DNA from 4 places in the Cronobacter turicensis genome. Region 4 is predicted to be linked to each of the others. Evidence: predicted binding sites of a transcription regulator. Region 4 holds the regulator's gene; each other region holds the start of a gene.
The links. Region 4 encodes PurR, which represses purine synthesis genes. Its sites were predicted from a motif close to CANGCAAACGTTTGCNTG; they were not measured.
Positions count from the first base shown of each region.

Region 1: raiA (ribosome-associated translation inhibitor RaiA) is a predicted target of PurR. The motif match lies at 3,287-3,304, and genes of this name have one in related genera.
Region 2: purH (bifunctional phosphoribosylaminoimidazolecarboxamide formyltransferase/IMP cyclohydrolase) is a predicted target of PurR. The motif match lies at 1,787-1,804, and genes of this name have one in related genera.
Region 3: pyrD (quinone-dependent dihydroorotate dehydrogenase) is a predicted target of PurR. The motif match lies at 3,320-3,337, and genes of this name have one in related genera.

Region 1 is NZ_CP165997.1:1,029,655-1,034,795, reverse strand. Features, by position in the region: gene rluD (23S rRNA pseudouridine(1911/1915/1917) synthase RluD) at 1-923, opposite strand, end outside; gene bamD (outer membrane protein assembly factor BamD) at 1,053-1,790, shown strand; gene AB8W27_RS05025 (lysozyme inhibitor LprI family protein) at 1,843-3,048, opposite strand; gene raiA (ribosome-associated translation inhibitor RaiA) at 3,403-3,747, shown strand; Phe leader region at 3,851-3,975, shown strand; gene pheL (pheA operon leader peptide PheL) at 3,852-3,899, shown strand; gene pheA (bifunctional chorismate mutase/prephenate dehydratase) at 3,997-5,141, shown strand, end outside.
Region 2 is NZ_CP165997.1:4,013,523-4,018,663, reverse strand. Features, by position in the region: gene purD (phosphoribosylamine--glycine ligase) at 1-65, opposite strand, end outside; gene purH (bifunctional phosphoribosylaminoimidazolecarboxamide formyltransferase/IMP cyclohydrolase) at 79-1,668, opposite strand; rRNA gene AB8W27_RS19165 (16S ribosomal RNA) at 2,247-3,789, shown strand; tRNA gene AB8W27_RS19160 (tRNA-Glu) at 3,868-3,943, shown strand; rRNA gene AB8W27_RS19155 (23S ribosomal RNA) at 4,145-5,141, shown strand, end outside.
Region 3 is NZ_CP165997.1:2,717,264-2,722,404, forward strand. Features, by position in the region: gene rlmKL (bifunctional 23S rRNA (guanine(2069)-N(7))-methyltransferase RlmK/23S rRNA (guanine(2445)-N(2))-methyltransferase RlmL) at 1-298, opposite strand, end outside; gene AB8W27_RS13035 (YcbX family protein) at 401-1,507, shown strand; gene AB8W27_RS13040 (cell division protein ZapC) at 1,504-2,049, opposite strand; gene pyrD (quinone-dependent dihydroorotate dehydrogenase) at 2,215-3,225, opposite strand; gene ssuE (NADPH-dependent FMN reductase) at 3,474-4,049, shown strand; gene AB8W27_RS13055 (sulfonate ABC transporter substrate-binding protein) at 4,042-5,013, shown strand; gene ssuD (FMNH2-dependent alkanesulfonate monooxygenase) at 5,010-5,141, shown strand, end outside.
Region 4 is NZ_CP165997.1:2,287,974-2,293,114, forward strand. Features, by position in the region: gene AB8W27_RS10940 (Grx4 family monothiol glutaredoxin) at 1-47, opposite strand, end outside; gene AB8W27_RS10945 (C40 family peptidase) at 393-1,217, shown strand; gene AB8W27_RS10950 (MFS transporter) at 1,287-2,453, opposite strand; gene AB8W27_RS10955 (YnhF family membrane protein) at 2,719-2,808, opposite strand; gene purR (HTH-type transcriptional repressor PurR) at 3,101-4,126, shown strand; gene punR (DNA-binding transcriptional activator PunR) at 4,145-5,056, opposite strand.

The DNA of each region.
Region 1 (5,141 bases), 1.3 Mb from region 4:
AGATCGACCATATCCTGCGGAATTGGCGCATGCCACTCCATCAGAATGCCGCTGACAGGATGATAGAGACGCAGCATCGTCGCATGGAGCGCCTGGCGGTCAAACTTACGCAGCGCCTGAATAAACGCCTCACTCGCGCCTTTTGGCGGACGCGGACGGCCACCATAAAGCTGATCGCCCACCAGCGGATGCGTGATATGCGCCATATGTACGCGGATCTGGTGCGTACGGCCGGTTTCGAGGCGCAGGCGCAGGCGGGTGTGAATCCGAAAATGCTCCATGATGCGGTAATGCGTCACTGCCGGCTTGCCCATCGGGTGCACCGACATATGCGTGCGTTTGGTCGGGTGGCGGCTGATAGGCTCGCTGACCGTACCGCCCGCCGTCATATGACCGATCGCCACCGCCTCATATTCGCGGGTGATTTCGCGCAGCTGCAGCGCTTCGACCAGGCGCGTCTGCGCCGGGACGGTTTTCGCGACCACCATCAGGCCGGTCGTGTCTTTATCCAGACGATGCACAATGCCCGCGCGCGGAACATCGACGATAGGCGGGTAATAGTGCAGCAGCGCGTTCAGCACGGTGCCGTCCGGGTTACCGGCGCCCGGGTGAACCACCAGATCGCGCGGCTTATTGATAACCAGGATATCGTCATCTTCATAGACGATATCGAGCGGGATATCCTGCGGCTCGAAGCGCGCTTCTTCTTCTATTTCAGCATTGATGGCGACACGTTCTCCACCCAACACTTTCTCTTTCGGCGTATCGCACATCTGGTCGTTTACCAGCACGCGCTGGTCGAGGATCCATTCTTTTATGCGTGAACGTGAATAATCCGGGAACAATTCGGCCAAAGCCTGATCTAAGCGTTGACCGAGTTGTGACTCGGACACCGTTGCGGTGAGTTGTACTCGTTGTGCCATATACAGCTTCTTCGTTAACGTTGGGTTTTACGGCTTTGCCGTTTAATATAGTGTGCTATTGTAGCTGGTCTTAATCGGGAGCTGGAACAGTGAAACTCCCGCATAACATCTGAGGAAAGTCAAAACGTCATGACGCGCATGAAATATCTGGTGGCAGCCGCCACGTTGAGCCTGGCTTTGGCGGGCTGCTCCGGTTCTAAGGAAGAGGTGCCCGATAATCCGCCTTCAGAGATCTACGCGACTGCGCAGCAAAAGCTGCAGGACGGTAACTGGAAAGCGGCAATAACGCAACTGGAAGCGTTAGATAACCGTTATCCGTTTGGCCCTTATTCTCAGCAGGTACAGCTGGATCTGATCTACGCCTATTATAAAAATGCCGATCTGCCGCTGGCCCAGGCCGCTATTGACCGCTTCATTCGCCTTAACCCGACCCACCCGAATATCGACTACGTGATCTACATGCGCGGCCTGACCAACATGGCGCTGGATGATAGCGCGCTGCAGGGCTTCTTCGGCGTCGATCGCAGCGACCGCGATCCGCAGCATGCGCGCGACGCGTTCCGCGACTTCTCGAAACTGGTCCGCGGCTATCCGCAGAGCCAGTATTCAACCGACGCCACCAAACGTCTGGTCTATCTGAAAGATCGTCTGTCGAAATATGAGCTTTCCGTTGCGCAATACTACACCAAACGCGGCGCGTGGGTGGCGGTTGTGAATCGTGTGGACGGTATGTTGCGTGATTATCCGGATACCCAGGCGACCCATGAAGGTCTGGGCCTGATGGAAAATGCCTATCGCGAGCTGCAGCTCAATGCGCAGGCGGATAAAGTGGCGAAAATTATCGCCGCGAACAACACCGGCGCCTGATCCTCGCTTCAGCGTAAAAAGCCAGCCCACTGGGCTGGCTTTTTTTATGCCGTTACTCTCCGGTCCAGCCCGAGCCGTCGATAAAAATCACCCGGTCATCCAGCCACTCGCGCACAATGTTATCGGCGCCGTTACGGGCATTTTCCGCCGTCCAGCCACGATCTTTCTGAAGCCATTCCGCGGTCGCCTTGCGCGCGGGCTCAAGCGCCGCCAGCGCTTTTTCACGCTGCGCTTTCGGCCAGGCGGCGTCATCCTTCCACTCGCGGATCTCGTTTTCAGACTCACGCGGCTTTTTACCCGGCTCCGCAGGCTTGAGGTAATCCTCAGGCTTAACGGACACGTGCAATTCAAACATCCGCCAGTCCGCATAGCTGGAAAACTGGATGGTTCCGGCGCCATCGCTGGCTTTACTCAGCGCATCGCTGAACGCATCGTTGAGCGCCTTCCAGGCCGGCGAGCTGAAAATCGCGGCCTGCGGCGCGCAAATCGGCGCGGCGCCATCGCGTGAAGAGCCATACAGCGCCCCGAACGCCTCATAGGCGGCCTGGCCCTGCGCCGGGAAAATAAAGCAGTGTACGTACGGACGATCGTCATCGTTTCCGTAGTCGAGCCTTTCGATATGCATACGCAGCAGCGTCAGCACCGCCCGGTCTTTACTCTCTTTAGGGTCGCTGTCGATATCTTTCATTATGGAGTAAGCGAAATCATCATCCTTCAGACCGTCCAGGGCCATCTGGTGACGCTTGCTTGCCTCCTGCGCCGTCACGCCGCTGGCAGGCACGAAATGGTTGAGATAAACCAGCCACGCGGAAGCGAGCGGCGTCTGATACTGGCGCAGCTTATCAGCCGCCGTGGCCGGGGCTGTCGGGATAAGGCTCACCGCCGCATCGAAATTCTGCGTCGCGCGCTGTGCAATATCCTTGAGCGCTTGCGCGCGGGGTGTCATGGAAGCCGTCAGGCACGCGTTAAGCTCGTTCGCGCTACCCGCGCAGGCGTTGCGCGTTTTAAGCCACGCGCGCTGTTCCGTGCGTAGCGCCGCGGCATCCTGCGCACTCATGCTTCCCGTCGCGCGCAGGTAACTATCATTAATTTTGCTGTCGAGCTCGCCGAGCGGCGGTTGCTGGCAGATGGCGCGCTCAACGGGCGTGCCCGCTTTATCGCAGTCAAATGACGCGGCGACGGCAGGCGCTGCGCTACAGGCGAGCGTTACACAGAACGTAAGACGGCGAAGCGCCGCCAGCCGGGAAGTGGCTTTCATAACAATCCTTTTTATGTAAATGCCTGCACATTCAGGCAGGCGGTAATAACGCATTATTGCCGAAGCCGCCGTTTTCGAGGAGCTCTTAAAAAAGGTACAGGCCTGAAGTGACGGAAAAATGTTCGTAAATGCAGGATTGATGAAGCTTTAAACAGGAAGGGCGATGAGGTTAACTCATCAACTATGACCGCTTTTCACGAGGCCGACAAGGGAAATCCGCCCTCTTCCTGTCCTGACTCACAAAAACGTTTTATTGACAAAAAGTGACAAAATTAAGTGATCTGAATCACGCAAATTGACGCTGGGGCGGTTATGCTGAAGTTACCAAGACGGGAAAGACAAGAGGTAACATTTATGACAATGAACATTACCAGCAAACAGATGGAAATCACCCCCGCTATCCGCCAGCACGTCGCCGACCGTCTCGCCAAACTTGAAAAATGGCAAACTCATCTGATCAATCCGCATATCATTTTATCTAAAGAACCCCAGGGGTTCGTCGCTGACGCCACCATCAATACGCCTAACGGGCACCTGGTCGCCAGCGCCAAACATGAAGATATGTACACGGCTATTAATGAACTCATTAACAAGCTGGAAAGGCAACTGAACAAGGTGCAGCATAAAGGCGAAGCCCGCCGCACCACTGGCTCCGTTAAAGACGCTAACCTCACCGAAATCGAAGAAGAAGAAGAGTAAAAACTTCAGCGTCATCTTTTATCACGCGCCTTCAGGCGCGTTTTTTATTGACAGAACAAAAAGGGTACGGGTACTTTACCGGTATGCTTATTAAGGAATCTCTCATGAAGCAACACGCGTTTTTCTTCGCTTTCTTTTTTACCTTCCCCTGAACGGGAGGCGTGTCGTCGTACAGAAAGCAAGCGAAGACGAACTAACAGGCCTCCCACTCCGGGGGGCCTTTTTTATGGTTATACACAAGGTGGCGTTATGACTGCGGAAAACCCGTTGCTGGCCCTGCGCGATAAGATAAGCGCGCTGGATGAACAATTACTCGCCCTGCTGGCGCAACGCCGAACGCTGGCCGTTGAAGTGGGCAAAGCGAAACTCGCCACCCATCGTCCGGTCAGGGATATCGATCGCGAGCGCGATTTACTGGAGCGGCTGATTAGCCTTGGCAAAACCCACCATCTCGACGCGCACTACATCACCCGGCTTTTTCAGCTGATCATCGAAGACTCTGTTCTTACCCAGCAGGCGCTGCTCCAGCAGCATCTTAACCAGACCAATCCGCACTCCGCCCGTATCGCGTTTCTCGGCCCGAAAGGCTCTTATTCGCACCTGGCCGCCCGCCAGTACGCGGCCCGCCATTTCGATCACTTCATTGAAAGCGGCTGCGCGAAATTCCACGACATTTTCAATCAGGTCGAGACCGGCCAGGCCGATTACGCCGTGGTGCCGATCGAGAACACCAGCTCCGGCGCGATTAACGACGTCTACGATCTGCTGCAACACACCAGCCTGTCGATTGTCGGCGAGCTGACGCTGCCTATCGATCACTGCGTGCTGGTCTCCACCTCCACCACGCTTGAGAAAATCGAAACCGTTTACAGCCATCCGCAGCCGTTCCAGCAGTGCAGCCAGTTCCTCAAACGCTACCCGAACTGGAAAATCGAATATTGCGAAAGCACTGCCGCCGCGATGGAGAAAGTCGCGCACGCCAGCTCCCCGTATGTCGCCGCACTCGGCAGCGAAGCGGGCGGTGCGCTGTACGGTTTGCAGGTGCTGGAGCGCAACCTTGCCAACCAGACGCAGAACATCACCCGCTTTGTGGTGCTGGCCCGTAAGGCAATCAATGTGTCCGATCAGGTGCCGGCGAAAACCACGCTGTTAATCGCCACCGGCCAGCAGGCTGGCGCGCTGGTCGAAGCGTTACTGGTGCTGCGTAATCACAATCTGATTATGACGAAGCTGGAGTCGCGTCCGATTAACGGCAACCCGTGGGAAGAGATGTTCTATCTGGATGTTCAGGCGAACCTCCACGATGCCGCGATGCAGCAGGCGCTGAAAGAACTTGCGGAGATCACCCGGTCGATGAAAGTGCTGGGCTGCTACCCGAGCGAAAACGTGGTGCC
Region 2 (5,141 bases), 1.7 Mb from region 4:
GACTGGACGGCTTTCCAGGCCAGCGCGTGCTCGCGCCCGCCATTACCAATAACTAATACTTTCATCGTAGCTCCGTGATTAATGGCGGAAATGGCGCATGTCGGTGAAGATCATGGCGATGCCGTGCTCGTCGGCGGCGGCGATCACTTCGTCATCGCGAATCGAACCACCCGGCTGGATAACACAGGTGATGCCCACGGCCGCGGCGGCGTCAATACCGTCGCGGAACGGGAAGAACGCGTCGGAAGCCATCGCCGAACCTTTAACTTCCAGTCCTTCGTCGCCTGCTTTAATACCGGCGATTTTAGCGGAATAGACGCGGCTCATCTGGCCTGCGCCGATGCCGATGGTCATGTTATCGCGAGCGTAAACAATGGCGTTGGATTTCACGAATTTCGCCACTTTCCAGCAGAAGAGCGCGTCGCGCAGCTCTTGTTCGGTCGGCTGGCGCTTCGTCACCACGCGTAGATCGCCTTCGGTCACCATGCCCAGATCGCGGTCCTGAACCAGCAGGCCGCCATTAACGCGTTTGAAATCCAGGCCCGGTGCGCGAGACTGCCATTCGCCACACACCAGGACGCGCACGTTTTGCTTCGCGGCGGTGATTTTCAGGGCGTCGTCACTGGCGGACGGCGCGATAATGACTTCAACGAACTGGCGAGAAATGATCGCCTGCGCGGTTTCGGCGTCCAGCTCGCGGTTAAAGGCGATGATGCCGCCAAAGGCGGACGTCGGGTCGGTTTTGTAAGCGCGGTCATAGGCGTCGAGAATCGAGCTGCTGACGGCAACGCCGCACGGGTTGGCATGCTTCACGATGACGCAGGCCGGTTCGCTAAACGCTTTTACGCATTCCAGCGCGGCGTCGGTATCAGCGATGTTGTTATAAGAGAGCGCTTTACCCTGGACCTGCCTGGCAGTTGCGACAGACGCTTCTTTAATTTCTTCTTCTATATAGAAGGCGGCCTGCTGATGGCTGTTCTCGCCATAACGCATATCCTGCTTCTTAATGAAGTTCAGGTTGAGGGTGCGCGGGAAGCGGCCAGCAGGCGCACTGGTTTCGCCATGATAGGCAGGCACCAGGCTTCCGAAGTAGTTGGCGATCATGCTGTCATACGCGGCGGTGTGTTCGAAGGCTTTAATCGCGAGATCGAAACGCGTCGTAAAGGTCAGCGAGCCGTGGTTCGCATCCAGCTCTTCAATAATGGCGGTGTAGTCGCTGCTCTTTACCACAATGGCGACATCTTTATGGTTCTTGGCGGCGGAGCGGACCATCGTCGGGCCGCCGATATCGATATTCTCAACCGCGTCTTCCAGCGTGCAGCCTTCGCGCGCGACCGTCTGGGCGAACGGGTAGAGGTTAACTACCACCATATCAATCGGGGAGATAGCATGCTGCGCCATAATCTCGTCATCCTGGCCGCGGCGACCCAGAATGCCGCCGTGGACTTTCGGGTGCAGGGTTTTGACGCGGCCATCCATCATCTCCGGAAAGCCCGTATAGTCGGAGACTTCCGTCACTGGCAGTCCAGCCTCCGCCAGCAGACGAGCCGTACCGCCCGTAGAGAGAAGCTCAACACCACGCGAAGAAAGTGCGCGGGCGAAGTCGACGATACCGGCTTTGTCAGAAACGCTGAGCAGAGCGCGGCGTACAGGACGAGGTTGTTGCATGTATAAATCCCCTGGATTTGATCATTACAGAAGAGCGTTAGCTAAATACCAGCCATTTTTTACTGAAATGTAGCTCACGCTCCTGAAAAAGCGCGTGTTGTTAACAGGGCCGCATTGTAGCGAAAACGTTTGCGTGGCGCTCGCAAAATTTCGGGTGATAGGCGGTTTGTGGATAACTCTGTGTGCAAAAGGGTATAAACCGGGGTTTTGCTGGGGAATGCAGCAGTCAGTCATTTTTCTGCGATTTTTGTGTTGCGGCCTGAAGAGAACTCCCTATAATGCGCCTCCATCGACACGGCGCTGATGAAAAACATCACACAGCGACGGTGAGTCGGAAAGAGAAAAATCCTGAAATTAAGGGTTGACTCTGAAAGAGGAAAGCGTAATATACGCCACCTCGCGACAGCAGGCTGAAAGCCGCGTCGCACCGCTCTTTAACAATTTATCAGACAATCTGTGTGGGCACTCGGGGCACTGATATCTTAACGTCTTCGGACGATAAATGAATATCAAGTCTCAAGTGAACAACAGTTAATTCATTACGAACTAACAGTTTAATTCTTTGAGCATCAGACTTTTAATTGAAGAGTTTGATCATGGCTCAGATTGAACGCTGGCGGCAGGCCTAACACATGCAAGTCGAACGGTAACAGAGAGCAGCTTGCTGCTCTGCTGACGAGTGGCGGACGGGTGAGTAATGTCTGGGAAACTGCCTGATGGAGGGGGATAACTACTGGAAACGGTAGCTAATACCGCATAACGTCTTCGGACCAAAGTGGGGGACCTTCGGGCCTCATGCCATCAGATGTGCCCAGATGGGATTAGCTAGTAGGTGGGGTAAAAGCTCACCTAGGCGACGATCCCTAGCTGGTCTGAGAGGATGACCAGCCACACTGGAACTGAGACACGGTCCAGACTCCTACGGGAGGCAGCAGTGGGGAATATTGCACAATGGGCGCAAGCCTGATGCAGCCATGCCGCGTGTATGAAGAAGGCCTTCGGGTTGTAAAGTACTTTCAGCGAGGAGGAAGGGGTTGTGGTTAATAACCGCAGTCATTGACGTTACTCGCAGAAGAAGCACCGGCTAACTCCGTGCCAGCAGCCGCGGTAATACGGAGGGTGCAAGCGTTAATCGGAATTACTGGGCGTAAAGCGCACGCAGGCGGTTTGTTAAGTCAGATGTGAAATCCCCGGGCTCAACCTGGGAACTGCATTTGAAACTGGCAAGCTTGAGTCTCGTAGAGGGGGGTAGAATTCCAGGTGTAGCGGTGAAATGCGTAGAGATCTGGAGGAATACCGGTGGCGAAGGCGGCCCCCTGGACGAAGACTGACGCTCAGGTGCGAAAGCGTGGGGAGCAAACAGGATTAGATACCCTGGTAGTCCACGCCGTAAACGATGTCGACTTGGAGGTTGTGCCCTTGAGGCGTGGCTTCCGGAGCTAACGCGTTAAGTCGACCGCCTGGGGAGTACGGCCGCAAGGTTAAAACTCAAATGAATTGACGGGGGCCCGCACAAGCGGTGGAGCATGTGGTTTAATTCGATGCAACGCGAAGAACCTTACCTGGTCTTGACATCCAGAGAATCCTGCAGAGATGCGGGAGTGCCTTCGGGAACTCTGAGACAGGTGCTGCATGGCTGTCGTCAGCTCGTGTTGTGAAATGTTGGGTTAAGTCCCGCAACGAGCGCAACCCTTATCCTTTGTTGCCAGCACGTAATGGTGGGAACTCAAAGGAGACTGCCGGTGATAAACCGGAGGAAGGTGGGGATGACGTCAAGTCATCATGGCCCTTACGACCAGGGCTACACACGTGCTACAATGGCGCATACAAAGAGAAGCGAACTCGCGAGAGCAAGCGGACCTCATAAAGTGCGTCGTAGTCCGGATTGGAGTCTGCAACTCGACTCCATGAAGTCGGAATCGCTAGTAATCGTGGATCAGAATGCCACGGTGAATACGTTCCCGGGCCTTGTACACACCGCCCGTCACACCATGGGAGTGGGTTGCAAAAGAAGTAGGTAGCTTAACCTTCGGGAGGGCGCTTACCACTTTGTGATTCATGACTGGGGTGAAGTCGTAACAAGGTAACCGTAGGGGAACCTGCGGTTGGATCACCTCCTTACCTGAAAGATACAACCTCGCGTGCTCACACAGATTGTCTGATAGAAAGTAAAGAAGCAGGGTTGTCTGCGAAAGCGAAGTCCCTTTCGTCTAGAGGCCCAGGACACCGCCCTTTCACGGCGGTAACAGGGGTTCGAATCCCCTAAGGGACGCCACCTGCTGGTAATGAGTGAAAGGCGTTACCGATTAATATCTCAAAACTGACTGTAAAGTCATGTTTGAGATATTTGCTCTTTAACAATCCGGAACAAGCTGAAAATTGAAACAGACATGCTGTTGCATTTCTCCGTAATAAGGAATGCGCGGTGTGTCAGAGTCTCTCAAACTCGCAGCACGAAGACTTCTTCGGGTTGTGAGGTTAAGCGAACAAGCGTACACGGTGGATGCCCTGGCAGTCAGAGGCGATGAAGGACGTGCTAATCTGCGAAAAGCGTCGGTAAGGTGATATGAACCGTTATAACCGACGATGTCCGAATGGGGAAACCCGGTGCACTCTGGTGCATCATCGTTTGATGAATACATAGTCAAACGAGGCGAACCGGGGGAACTGAAACATCTAAGTACCCCGAGGAAAAGAAATCAACCGAGATTCCCCCAGTAGCGGCGAGCGAACGGGGAACAGCCCAGAGCCTGAATCAGCTTGTGTGTTAATGGAAGCGTCTGGAAAGTCGCACGATACAGGGTGAAAGTCCCGTACATGAAAGCATACAGGCTGTGAGCTCGATGAGTAGGGCGGGACACGTGATATCCTGTCTGAAGATGGGGGGACCATCCTCCAAGGCTAAATACTCCTGACTGACCGATAGTGAACCAGTACCGTGAGGGAAAGGCGAAAAGAACCCCGGCGAGGGGAGTGAAACAGAACCTGAAACCGTGTACGTACAAGCAGTGGGAGCCTTCGTAAGAGGGTGACTGCGTACCTTTTGTATAATGGGTCAGCGACTTATATTCTGTAGCAAGGTTAACCGTATAGGGGAGCCGAAGGGAAACCGAGTCTTAATTGGGCGTTAAGTTGCAGGGTATAGACCCGAAACCCGGTGATCTAGCCATGGGCAGGTTGAAGGTTGGGTAACACTAACTGGAGGACCGAACCGACTAATGTTGAAAAATTAGCGGATGACCTGTGGCTGGGGGTGAAAGGCCAATCAAACCGGGAGATAGCTGGTTCTCCCCGAAAGCTATTTAGGTAGCGCCTCGTGAATTCATCTCCGGGGGTAGAGCACTGTTTCGGCTAGGGGGCCATCCCGGCTTACCAACCCGATGCAAACTGCGAATACCGGAGAATGTTATCACGGGAGACACACGGCGGGTGCTAACGTCCGTCGTGAAGAGGGAAACAACCCAGACCGCCAG
Region 3 (5,141 bases), 430 kb from region 4:
CGTTAAGACCGCTGAAATGAACGGCAAACGTGGCGTCGGGCGCGAAAATGCTCGTCCAGTCGATAGCCTGAACGCCCAGATAAAGATCCAGATCGCTGTACACCGCGCATTCGCCAAGCGGCAGCAGGATACGCGACGCCAGGCGACTCCACATCAGGCTTTGATAAACCAGAGCCGCATCGCCCTGAAAATGCACGCCTCCCTGAACCACCTGGCACTCTTGCGCGCCCAGGTTTTCCAGTTCAGTTTTTAACAGCTCTTCGAGCCCACGCGCCGTACTGGCAAACAAAGCATTCATATCGTCACTTCAGTAAAAAGAAAATAGTGGCGCATTATAGCCAATCCCGCACGCATGTCATAAAGTTGCCCTTCTATTTCTTATGCCGGGAGGGCATACGCCATGGTTTTATCGCAGCTTTTTATTCATCCGGTGAAATCGATGCGTGGGTTGCAGGTCTCCCACGCGCTGGCGGACGTGAGCGGCCTGGCATTTGACCGCGCGTTTATGGTGACGGAAACCGATGGCACCTTTATTACCGCGCGCCAGTATCCGCAAATGGTGCTCTTCACGCCCGCACTGCTGCCGGACGGGCTGCACCTCACGGCACCGGATGGCAGCAGCGCCGCGGTTCGCTTCAATGATTTTGAAGCCGCCCCCGCGCCGACGGAAGTCTGGGGCAACCATTTCACCGCGCTTATCGCGCCTGCGAGCATCAACCAGTGGCTGAGCGGCTTTTTCGGCCGCGACGTGCAGTTGCGCTGGGTCGGCCCGTCGCTCACGCGCCGCGTGAAACTCCATCCCGGCGTTCCACTCGGTTTCGCCGATGGCTTCCCGTATCTGCTCGCTAGCGAGGCCTCGCTGCGCGATCTGCAAAAGCGCTGCCCGGCGGGCGTGGCGATGAATCAGTTTCGCCCGAATCTGGTCGTTTCTGGCGTTGAGGCATGGGCGGAGGATACCTGGAAAGTGATCCGCATCGGCGAAGTCGTGTTTGACGTCGCCAAACCGTGCAGCCGCTGCGTCTTTACCACCGTCAGCCCCGAGCGCGGGCGCAAACACCCGAGCGGCGAACCGCTGGCGACGCTGCAAAAATTCCGCACGGCGCTGGATAACGGCGATGTCGACTTCGGCCAGAATCTGATTGCCCGTAACAGCGGCGTGATCCGCGCAGGCGATCGCGTTGAAGTCCTTTTGACCGGCCCGGCACGGCTTTATGGCGCAGGCGACGTGGAAGAGAACGTCATGCCGGCAACAAGCGCGGCGGCGCAGGTGTCTGTCGAATGGGAAGGCAAGCGCTTTAATGGGAATAATCAGCAGGTGGTGCTGGAGCAGCTTGAACAGCAAGGCATTCGGGTGCCCTACTCCTGCCGCGCCGGGATTTGCGGCAGCTGCCGCGTGACGCTGCTGGAAGGGGAAGTGACGCCGCTTAAGAAAAGCGCGCTGAGTGACGACGGCACTTTCTTAAGCTGTAGCTGCGTGCCGGCAGGCCCGGTACGGCTCGCGCGTTAAACGGCCTGATCGAGGCTCAACGATGGCGCGCTCGCCAGCGGTTTGAGCCTGTCGTTCATCACTTTAATCGCGTCCCCTAACTGCATTGCGCGGCCCGCGAGCGTCAACACAGGCTGCGCCAGAAGGCAGAGCGTGGCGTTATCGCCAGGTTCAACCACCAGCAGATTCACGGCTTCTCCGCTGTCGCTCAGCCACACGCACGCGGCATCGCCGCAGCCAGGCGACCATTCAGCGTCGTCATGGGCTAAGAAGTGCCAGCTTTTCGGCATCTGGGGTTTAAGAAAACGGATAGCGACGAGGGCGTTCAGTACCAGTTCGGCGCGCTGTTCAGCAGCAAGAGGAAGGTCACGGCATTTTTCATCGAAGGAGAACCAGAGCGCGGCGTCATCCACGCAGAATCCAGCAGGATCGAACGCGTCGGGGGTCAACATTTTGCGGGCAAAACGCGAGCGAAACAGCATGCCGTTGGCCAAATCCAGCATCATCCGGTCGTGCTCATCATCGTAATACCATCGCCAGTTATCGTCCGGCTTTATGCGCATCATTACCCCCTGGTGCGATGAAACTCAAAATTATTTCCCTTATTTTGCCGCTTCGTTTATTCCCTCATTACGCTAAGACAATGACGTTTAAATTAGCAACAACCGCGGAATATAAAACAACCAGGGCTGAAAATAAAGCCCTGGCGGTCTCATATAGGGAAATGCTTAAAGGTGGGTCACAATGTCTTTAACGAGCGGCGGGCCTTTGAAAATAAAGCCGGAATAGATCTGAATAAGCGAAGCGCCAGCCGCCATTTTTTCGCGCGCGGCGATGACGGAATCAATACCGCCGACGCCGATAATCGGCAGACGCCCTTGCAGCTCCTGATTTAACAGGCGAATGATTTCCGTACTTTTTAATTGCAGAGGACGACCGCTTAATCCGCCCGTTTCATCGCAATATTTCATGCCCTGCACCAGACTGCGATCCAGCGTGGTATTGGTCGCAATAACCCCATCAATATTATGGCGCACCAGGCTGTCAGCCACTTGGATCAATTCTTCAACAGAAAGATCCGGCGCGATCTTCACAGCTACCGGCACATATTTATGGTGCTTTTGCGAAAGCACTTGCTGCTGATTTTTAATGGCGGCGAGAAGATCGTCCAGCGCATCGCCATATTGCAGAGAACGCAGACCGGGAGTATTCGGTGACGAGATATTGATTGCGATATACCCGGCATAGGGAAACACCTTTTCCATACAGATCAGGTAGTCATCTTTTCCCTGCTCTACGGGCGTATCTTTATTTTTCCCGATATTAATGCCGAGCACGCCGTCAAAATGCGCTTTTTTAACGTTCTCCACCAGGTTGTCCACGCCGAGATTATTAAAGCCCATGCGGTTAATCAGCCCCTCCGCCTCGACCAGACGGAACAGCCGCGGCTTGTCGTTGCCCGGCTGCGGACGCGGCGTCACGGTGCCGACTTCAACGGCGCCAAACCCCATCGCGCCAAGCGCGTCGATGCACTCGCCGTTTTTATCAAGGCCAGCGGCGAGCCCCAGCGGGTTCTTAAACGTCAGTCCCATGCAGGTAACCGGTTTTGACGGCACTTTCTGGCGCAGCAGCGCTTCAAGTGGCGTGCCGATGATTCGGCGCATCTGCTGGAAGGTAAATTCGTGAGCGCGCTCGGGGTCGAGCTGAAACAGGGCTTTTCGAACGAAGGGGTAGTACATGAACTCTCCTGGATTCCCGGTATGCAAACCGGGGCGCTATTATCTGCGATCCGCTTCACAAAGGGAATTGACCTGCGGCAAAAAAGCCCCTGAGAAAGCAAACGTTTTCCTTTTTCTGCCCGAATATGCGTTTTTCGGCAAAGCATCGCCGATATTTTTAGTTTCTCACGACCAGCCCCTCTGCCACTATCCTCTCATATTGTTATTAATGTTAATTAAAAACCGTATTTTGGTTATAAGGAGGTGGTATGCGGGTTATTTCTCTGGCGGGAAGCCCACGCTTTCCTTCGCGCTCCAGCGCCCTGCTCTCCTGGCTGGCGGGTGAACTCACCCGGCTGGGTGTCGACGTCTGTCACTGGCATATCCAGAATTTCGCGGCAGAGGATCTGCTCTACGCGCGCTTCGACAGCCCGGCACTGCTGACGCTTATTGAACAGCTTCAGCAGGCCGACGGCGTCATCATCGCCACCCCCATCTATAAGGCTTCGTTTTCCGGCGCGCTGAAAACGCTGCTCGATCTGCTGCCCGAGCGGGCGCTGGAGAAAAAAGTCGTACTGCCCATCGCCACCGGCGGCTCGGTGGGCCATCTGCTGGCGCTGGATTACGCGCTCAAACCCGTGCTCAACGCGCTGAAGGCGCAGGAGATCCTGCATGGCGTCTTCGCCGACGACAGCCAGGTGCTGGATTATCACCATCAGCCGCGCTTTTCACCCCTGTTACAAACGCGTCTTGACGACGCGCTGGAGACTTTCTGGCAAGCGCTGACACGCCGCCATCTCGCGACCCCTGCGCCGCAATCCACAAGGAGAACGTTACATGCTTAATCTTTTGCGCCGCCGCGCCGCGCCGCTGCTGGCAGCCAGCCTCACGCTTTTCGCCGCAGGCGTCAACGCCGCTGCGCCGCAGCCGGAAGCGCTGCGCATCGGTTATCAGAAAGGGTCCGTGAGCATGGTGCTGGCGAAAAGCCATCATCTGCTTGAGCAACGTTATCCGCATACCACAATCACCTGGGTGGAATTCCCGGCGGGCCCGCAGCTGCTTGAGGCGTTGAATGTCGGCAGTATCGATCTCGGCAGTACCGGCGACATTCCGCCGATCTTCGCCCAGGCGGCGGGCGCAGACCTGGTCTATATCGGCAGCGAGCCGCCGAAGCCGAAAGCCGAGGTGCTGCTGGTTGCTGAAAACAGCCCGATTAAAAGCGTCGCCGAACTGAAAGGCCATAAAGTTGCGTTCCAGAAAGGCTCCAGCTCGCACAACCTGCTGCTGCGCGCGCTGCAAAAAGCCGGGCTGAAATTTACCGATATTCAGCCGGTGTACCTGACGCCCGCCGATGCGCGCGCCGCGTTTACGCAGGGTAATGTCGACGCCTGGGCTATCTGGGATCCTTACTACTCCGCCGCGCTCATTCAGGGTGGCGTGCGGGTGCTGACCGACGGCACCGATCTCGATCTCACCGGATCGTTCTATCTCGCCTCTCGCCCCTACGCGCAGAAATATGGCGAATTCCTGACCGGCGTGCTGGAGAGCTTCAGCGAAGCGGACGCCCTGACCCGCAGCCAGCGCAAAGCGAGCGTGGCGCTGTTCGCGCAGAGCATCGGGCTGCCGGAGCCGGTGATCGAGCTCTATTTCGATCACCGTCCGCCGACGCGCATCACGCCCGTAAATGAAGAGACGGCCGTGCGCCAGCAGCACACCGCCGATCTGTTTTATGACAACCATCTGGTTCCAGAGAAAGTTGATATCCGCAGCCGCATCTGGTCCGGCGCTACTGAAGGAGCGAAATCATGAGTCTGAATCTGTTCTGGTTTTTACCGACCCACGGCGATGGCCACTATCTCGGTAGCGACGCGGGCGCCCGCCCGGTAGATCACGGTTACCTGCAGCAAATCGCGCAGGCCGCCGACCGTCTTGGATTT
Region 4 (5,141 bases):
GGGTTTTCAGCGATCTGGCGTTGAATTTTTTCAAGCGTAGTGCTCATTGTCTTACTTCCTCAAGCGTCATTACGGCGTTAGCTTTACATTGTAGCGGCTCCGGAGCGTCCCGAAAATGCATAATCTTGCGCTTAAGCCCGGCGCCGTGCCGTGGTGAAAGAGAAGCAAATAATAACACTTTTCTGTATGCTGCCGATATTCTCCTCTGAGGAGGCGCGCTAAAATGCGCATCCACGCAGCGGCAACTGGCTAAAAAGAGTGCGCCGGTTAACGAAACTGCGCGGTAAAGACGATTTGCTGCTTAACTTCGGACAATTTTTTAGATTAGAATCAGCAAGCTCTTAAAATTCATCCGTTGGCATGATTGCCGGCTTTATGCAGGGGAATGCTCAGTGGCGCGCAAAACAAAAATTGCTCTTACGCTCTGTGCTTTATTAATGACTTCATCACTGGCATTTGCGCCATGCGCGCAGGCGTCGGAGCAGACGCGCGCCTCGAAGGTACAAAAGGCGCACGCCAGTACGGTGAAAAAGAAAACCAGCACAAAAACCGCCAAAAAAAGCAACAACGAAACGAAGACTAAAACGAAAACGGCGAAAACCGCCAGCGAGAAGCGAAACACCACCGCAAAACGCACCAGCAAGACCACTTCTACCGTCAGTAAAACCGCTTCCCGCCGCGCTTCCACTACTTCCGTTAAACAGGCCAGCAACCGACTGAGTGCGCAGACCTGTAGCAAAACGCGTAAAAATCGCAAAACTAAATGCGTCAGCGGGCCGCTGACTATCGCGGATGCCCACAAAGCGCGCGTGAAAAAAGCCCAGACGACCGCCATGAACAAGCTGATGAACCAGATCGGCAAGCCGTATCACTGGGGCGGCGCTTCGCCCCGCACCGGTTTCGACTGCAGCGGCCTGGTCTGGTATGCGTATAAAGATCTGGTGAAATTCCGCATTCCGCGCACCGCCAACGAAATGTATCACCTGCGCGACGCCGCCCCGGTTAACCGTGGCGAGCTCGAAAGCGGCGATCTGGTGTTCTTCCGCACCCAGGGCCGCGGCACTGCCGATCACGTCGGCGTCTATGTCGGCAACGGCAAGTTTATTCAGTCGCCGCGTAGCGGTCAGGAAATCCAGATAACATCGCTGAGCGAAGATTACTGGCAGCGTCACTATGTCGGCGCGCGCCGGGTGATGACGCCGCGCACCATTCGCTAATCGGTTTATGCACATCAAAAAAACGGAGAAGGTCGCCCTTCTCCGTTTTCTTTTTTTACTGCGCTTATGTTATTCGGCGCTGCACGCCGTTTGCGCCTCGCGACGGCTGGAGAGCAGCACCAGCAGCAGGCCGAGCGCGGCAATCAGCGCCCCCATCACCGGCACCACGCTATAGCCGAAGCCCGCGTGAATAACAGCGCCCCCCGCCGCCGCGCCAAGCGCGTTGCCAAGGTTAAACGCACCGATATTGACCGATGACGACAGGCCTGGCGCTTCACTGGCGACGCGCATCACGCGCATCTGCAGCGGCGGCACCACGGCGAACGTCGCCGCGCCCCACACCACCATGCTAACGGCCGCGCCGATTTCCGTCTGCGCCAACCACGGGATCGCCGCCATGATGATGATAAGCAGCATCAGGAACCCCTTCAGGGTGCCGCTCACCGAGCGGTCCGCGAGGCGGCCGCCCAGATAGTTGCCGATGGAAAACCCTACGCCTATCAGCACCAGCATGGCGGTGACGAACGCCGCGCTGGCGTCAGTGATATGGTGCAGCACCGGCGCGATATAGGTATAGAGCGTGAACATCGCGCCCGCTCCGAGCACCGTGGTCAGCAGCGCGCTCACTACCTGCGGGCGCATCAGCACCGCGAGTTCGCTTTTCACATCCGGACGCTCGCCGCCGCCGCCTTTCGGCAGGGAGAGCCAGAGGCTCGCCATCGCCACCAGCCCAAGGCCCGCGGTCGCCAGGAACGACATCCGCCAGCCAATAGTTTCGCCAAGCCAGGTCGCCGCCGGCACCCCGCCGATATTGGCGATGGTCAGCCCCATAAACATCGTCGCGACGGCGCTCGCCTGTTTATGCTTCGGCACCACGCTTGCCGCCACGACCGAGCCGAGCCCGAAAAACGCGCCGTGGTTAAGGCTGGTGAGAATACGCGAGGCCATCAGCGTCATGTAATCCGGCGCCAGCGCCGAGAGCACGTTGCCGAGCGTAAAAATCGCCATCAGGAAAATCAGCGCGCTGCGTCGTGCGCGGTGCGACAACAGGAGCGTCATCAACGGCGCCCCCACCATCACGCCAACCGCGTAAGCGCTTATCAGCATACCGGCGGCCGGAATCGAGACGTTGACGCCGTTCGCTATTACCGGCAACAGCCCCATCGGGGAAAACTCGGTCGTGCCAATGCCAAAAGCACCAATCGCCAGTGCCAGTAACGGGAAATTGACTTTCATTCATTGCTCCAGAAATTGTACAACAGCGCCGGGGAATGCCCGACGTTACAGCAGGATGCAGAAAGGATGGCACTTTCAGTCGGAAAAGATAAGTGACAAAAACAGCAAAATATTATTGCGCGAGTGTTAAAGAACACGCAAAAATTGTTATTAGCGAATCATAAGGAAATAGCGTGAAAAAGAAAGGGAACGGCGAGCGAAAGGCGTTTAAGCGCAGGAATGGTATAAGAAAGCGGGAGAACGCAGGCGCACTCCCGCCTGGCGCTTAATGCAGGATGGCGGTAAAAGCGCCCGCCACAATAAGACCCAGCACAACAAGGGTAGTGACCAGCGAAAATTTCAGATCGGTACTCATGGTATTCTCCTTAAAGACCCCATAAAAATCAGGTAGTGCGCATTTTTGCATAAACGGGCCGAAAAATCCTGCGACATTTAACCAGATATGCGTTTTCCCTCTTCCCCTTTCGATAAAGATAAGCCAAAATTCGTCGCTACTTTATTCGGTACCGGCCATCGACCCCTCCTCACGATAAATGTCGCGTTTCCCGGCATGCCGCACGTCCCCTCGTGGCAAACAGGGGTGTGTACAGGCAAACGATTAACCCGTGATTTTGCAGGGCTCAGCCAGGGGTCTGGAGTGATTATTAATGGCAACAATTAAAGACGTCGCGAAGCGAGCCAACGTTTCCACAACAACAGTCTCACATGTAATTAACAAAACCCGTTTTGTGGCGGAAGAGACGCGCAACGCGGTATGGGCGGCTATCAAAGAATTACATTATTCGCCAAGCGCCGTGGCGCGCAGCCTGAAGGTGAACCACACCAAATCTATCGGGCTGCTGGCGACCAGTAGCGAAGCGCCCTACTTTGCAGAAATCATCGAAGCTGTAGAAAACAGCTGCTTTGCAAAAGGCTATACGCTGATCCTCGGTAATGCGCATAACAATCTGGAAAAACAGCGCGCGTATCTGTCGATGATGGCGCAAAAGCGCGTCGACGGCCTGCTGGTGATGTGTTCGGAATACCCGGAGCCGCTGCTGTCCACGCTCGAAGAGTACCGTCATATCCCGATGGTGGTGATGGACTGGGGCGAAGCTAAAGCGGATTTCACCGACTCGGTTATCGATAACGCGTTCCAGGGCGGTTATCTCGCGGGGCGTTATCTTATCGAGCGCGGCCATCGCGATATCGGCGTGATCCCGGGGCAGCTTGAGCGCAACACCGGCGTCGGGCGTTTTTCCGGCTTCATGAAAGCGCTGGAAGAAGCGGCCATCAAGGTGCCGGAGAACTGGATCGTGCAGGGCGATTTCGAACCGGAATCCGGTTATCGCGCGATGCAGCAGATCCTCTCGCAGCCGCAGCGCCCTACCGCCGTCTTCTGCGGCGGCGATATCATGGCGATGGGCGCTATCTGCGCGGCCGATGAGATGGGCCTGCGCGTGCCGCAGGATATTTCGATTATCGGCTACGATAACGTACGCAACGCCCGCTTCTTCAGCCCGGCGCTGACGACAATCCATCAGCCGAAAGAGACGCTGGGCCAGACCGCGTTCAATATGCTGCTCGATCGCATCGTTAACAAACGCGAAGAGTCGCAGACCATCGAGGTGCACCCGCGCCTTATCGAACGCCGCTCGGTGGCGGACGGCCCGTTCCGCGACTATCGTCGTTAATCCCTTCCGGGAGCCGTATCACTGCGGCTCCCGCAGCCACTCCTTGTTCAGCGTTTCACTGTCCCCCAGATAATCAAGCAGCCAGCGCAGCGCGGGCGAGGCGTCGCTTTGTCGCCACGTCAGGCAGCAGGCGGCGTCCGGGAACGGGTTTTCCAGCGTCAGCGCGCGCCACTCTTCGCGATCCAGCCATGGCTTGGCGAAATGCGTCGGCACCATGCCGATACAGAGCCCTTCGCTAAGCGCATCAGCGGCGCAGTGCCAGTCCGGCACCACCACGCGTCGCTGGTTATCCAGCAGCCAGGTGATGCGTTTGGGCAGCGATCGCGAGGTATCTTCCAGCACCAGCGACGGGTAATCACGCAGCCTGTCATCGCTTAGCGCGCCTTCATGCTGCGCCAGCGGATGATGATGCGCCACCACGCAGCGCCAGCTCAGCATGCCCATATCGCGGAACGCGAACCGCCCGCCCACCGGGATCGCCTGCGTGGCGCCGATGGCAAGTTCCACGCGCCCATCCGCCAGCGCATCCCAGACGCCGTTAAACACCTCCTGCGACACCTGCAACTCGACATCGGAAAAGTGCCGGTAGAAATCGAGCACCAGCTGGCGGGTGCGCTCAGGCCGCACGATATTGTCCACCGCGATGGAAAGCTGCCCGCGCCAGCCGTTGGCTATCTGCTGGCACTGCTGACGGGTGATCATCATTTTTTTGATAACAGAACGCCCCTCGCGTAAAAACCAGGCGCCCGCAGGCGTCAGCACCACATCGCGATGGCGTCGCTCAAAGAGCGACACCGCGAGCCATTCCTCAAGCTGACGCACCGTATAGCTCACGGCAGAAGGCACGCGGTGCAGTTCCGCCGCCGCCGCGGTGAAGCTGCCAGTGCGCGCGACGGCGTCGACGACTTCCAGAGAATATTCAGACCACATTTTCTGCCTGCAAAATTTTTGAATGGAAACGGCAAATATTAGCGTTTCACAAGCCGGTTTGCACTCCGTACACTCCGGGCTCTTT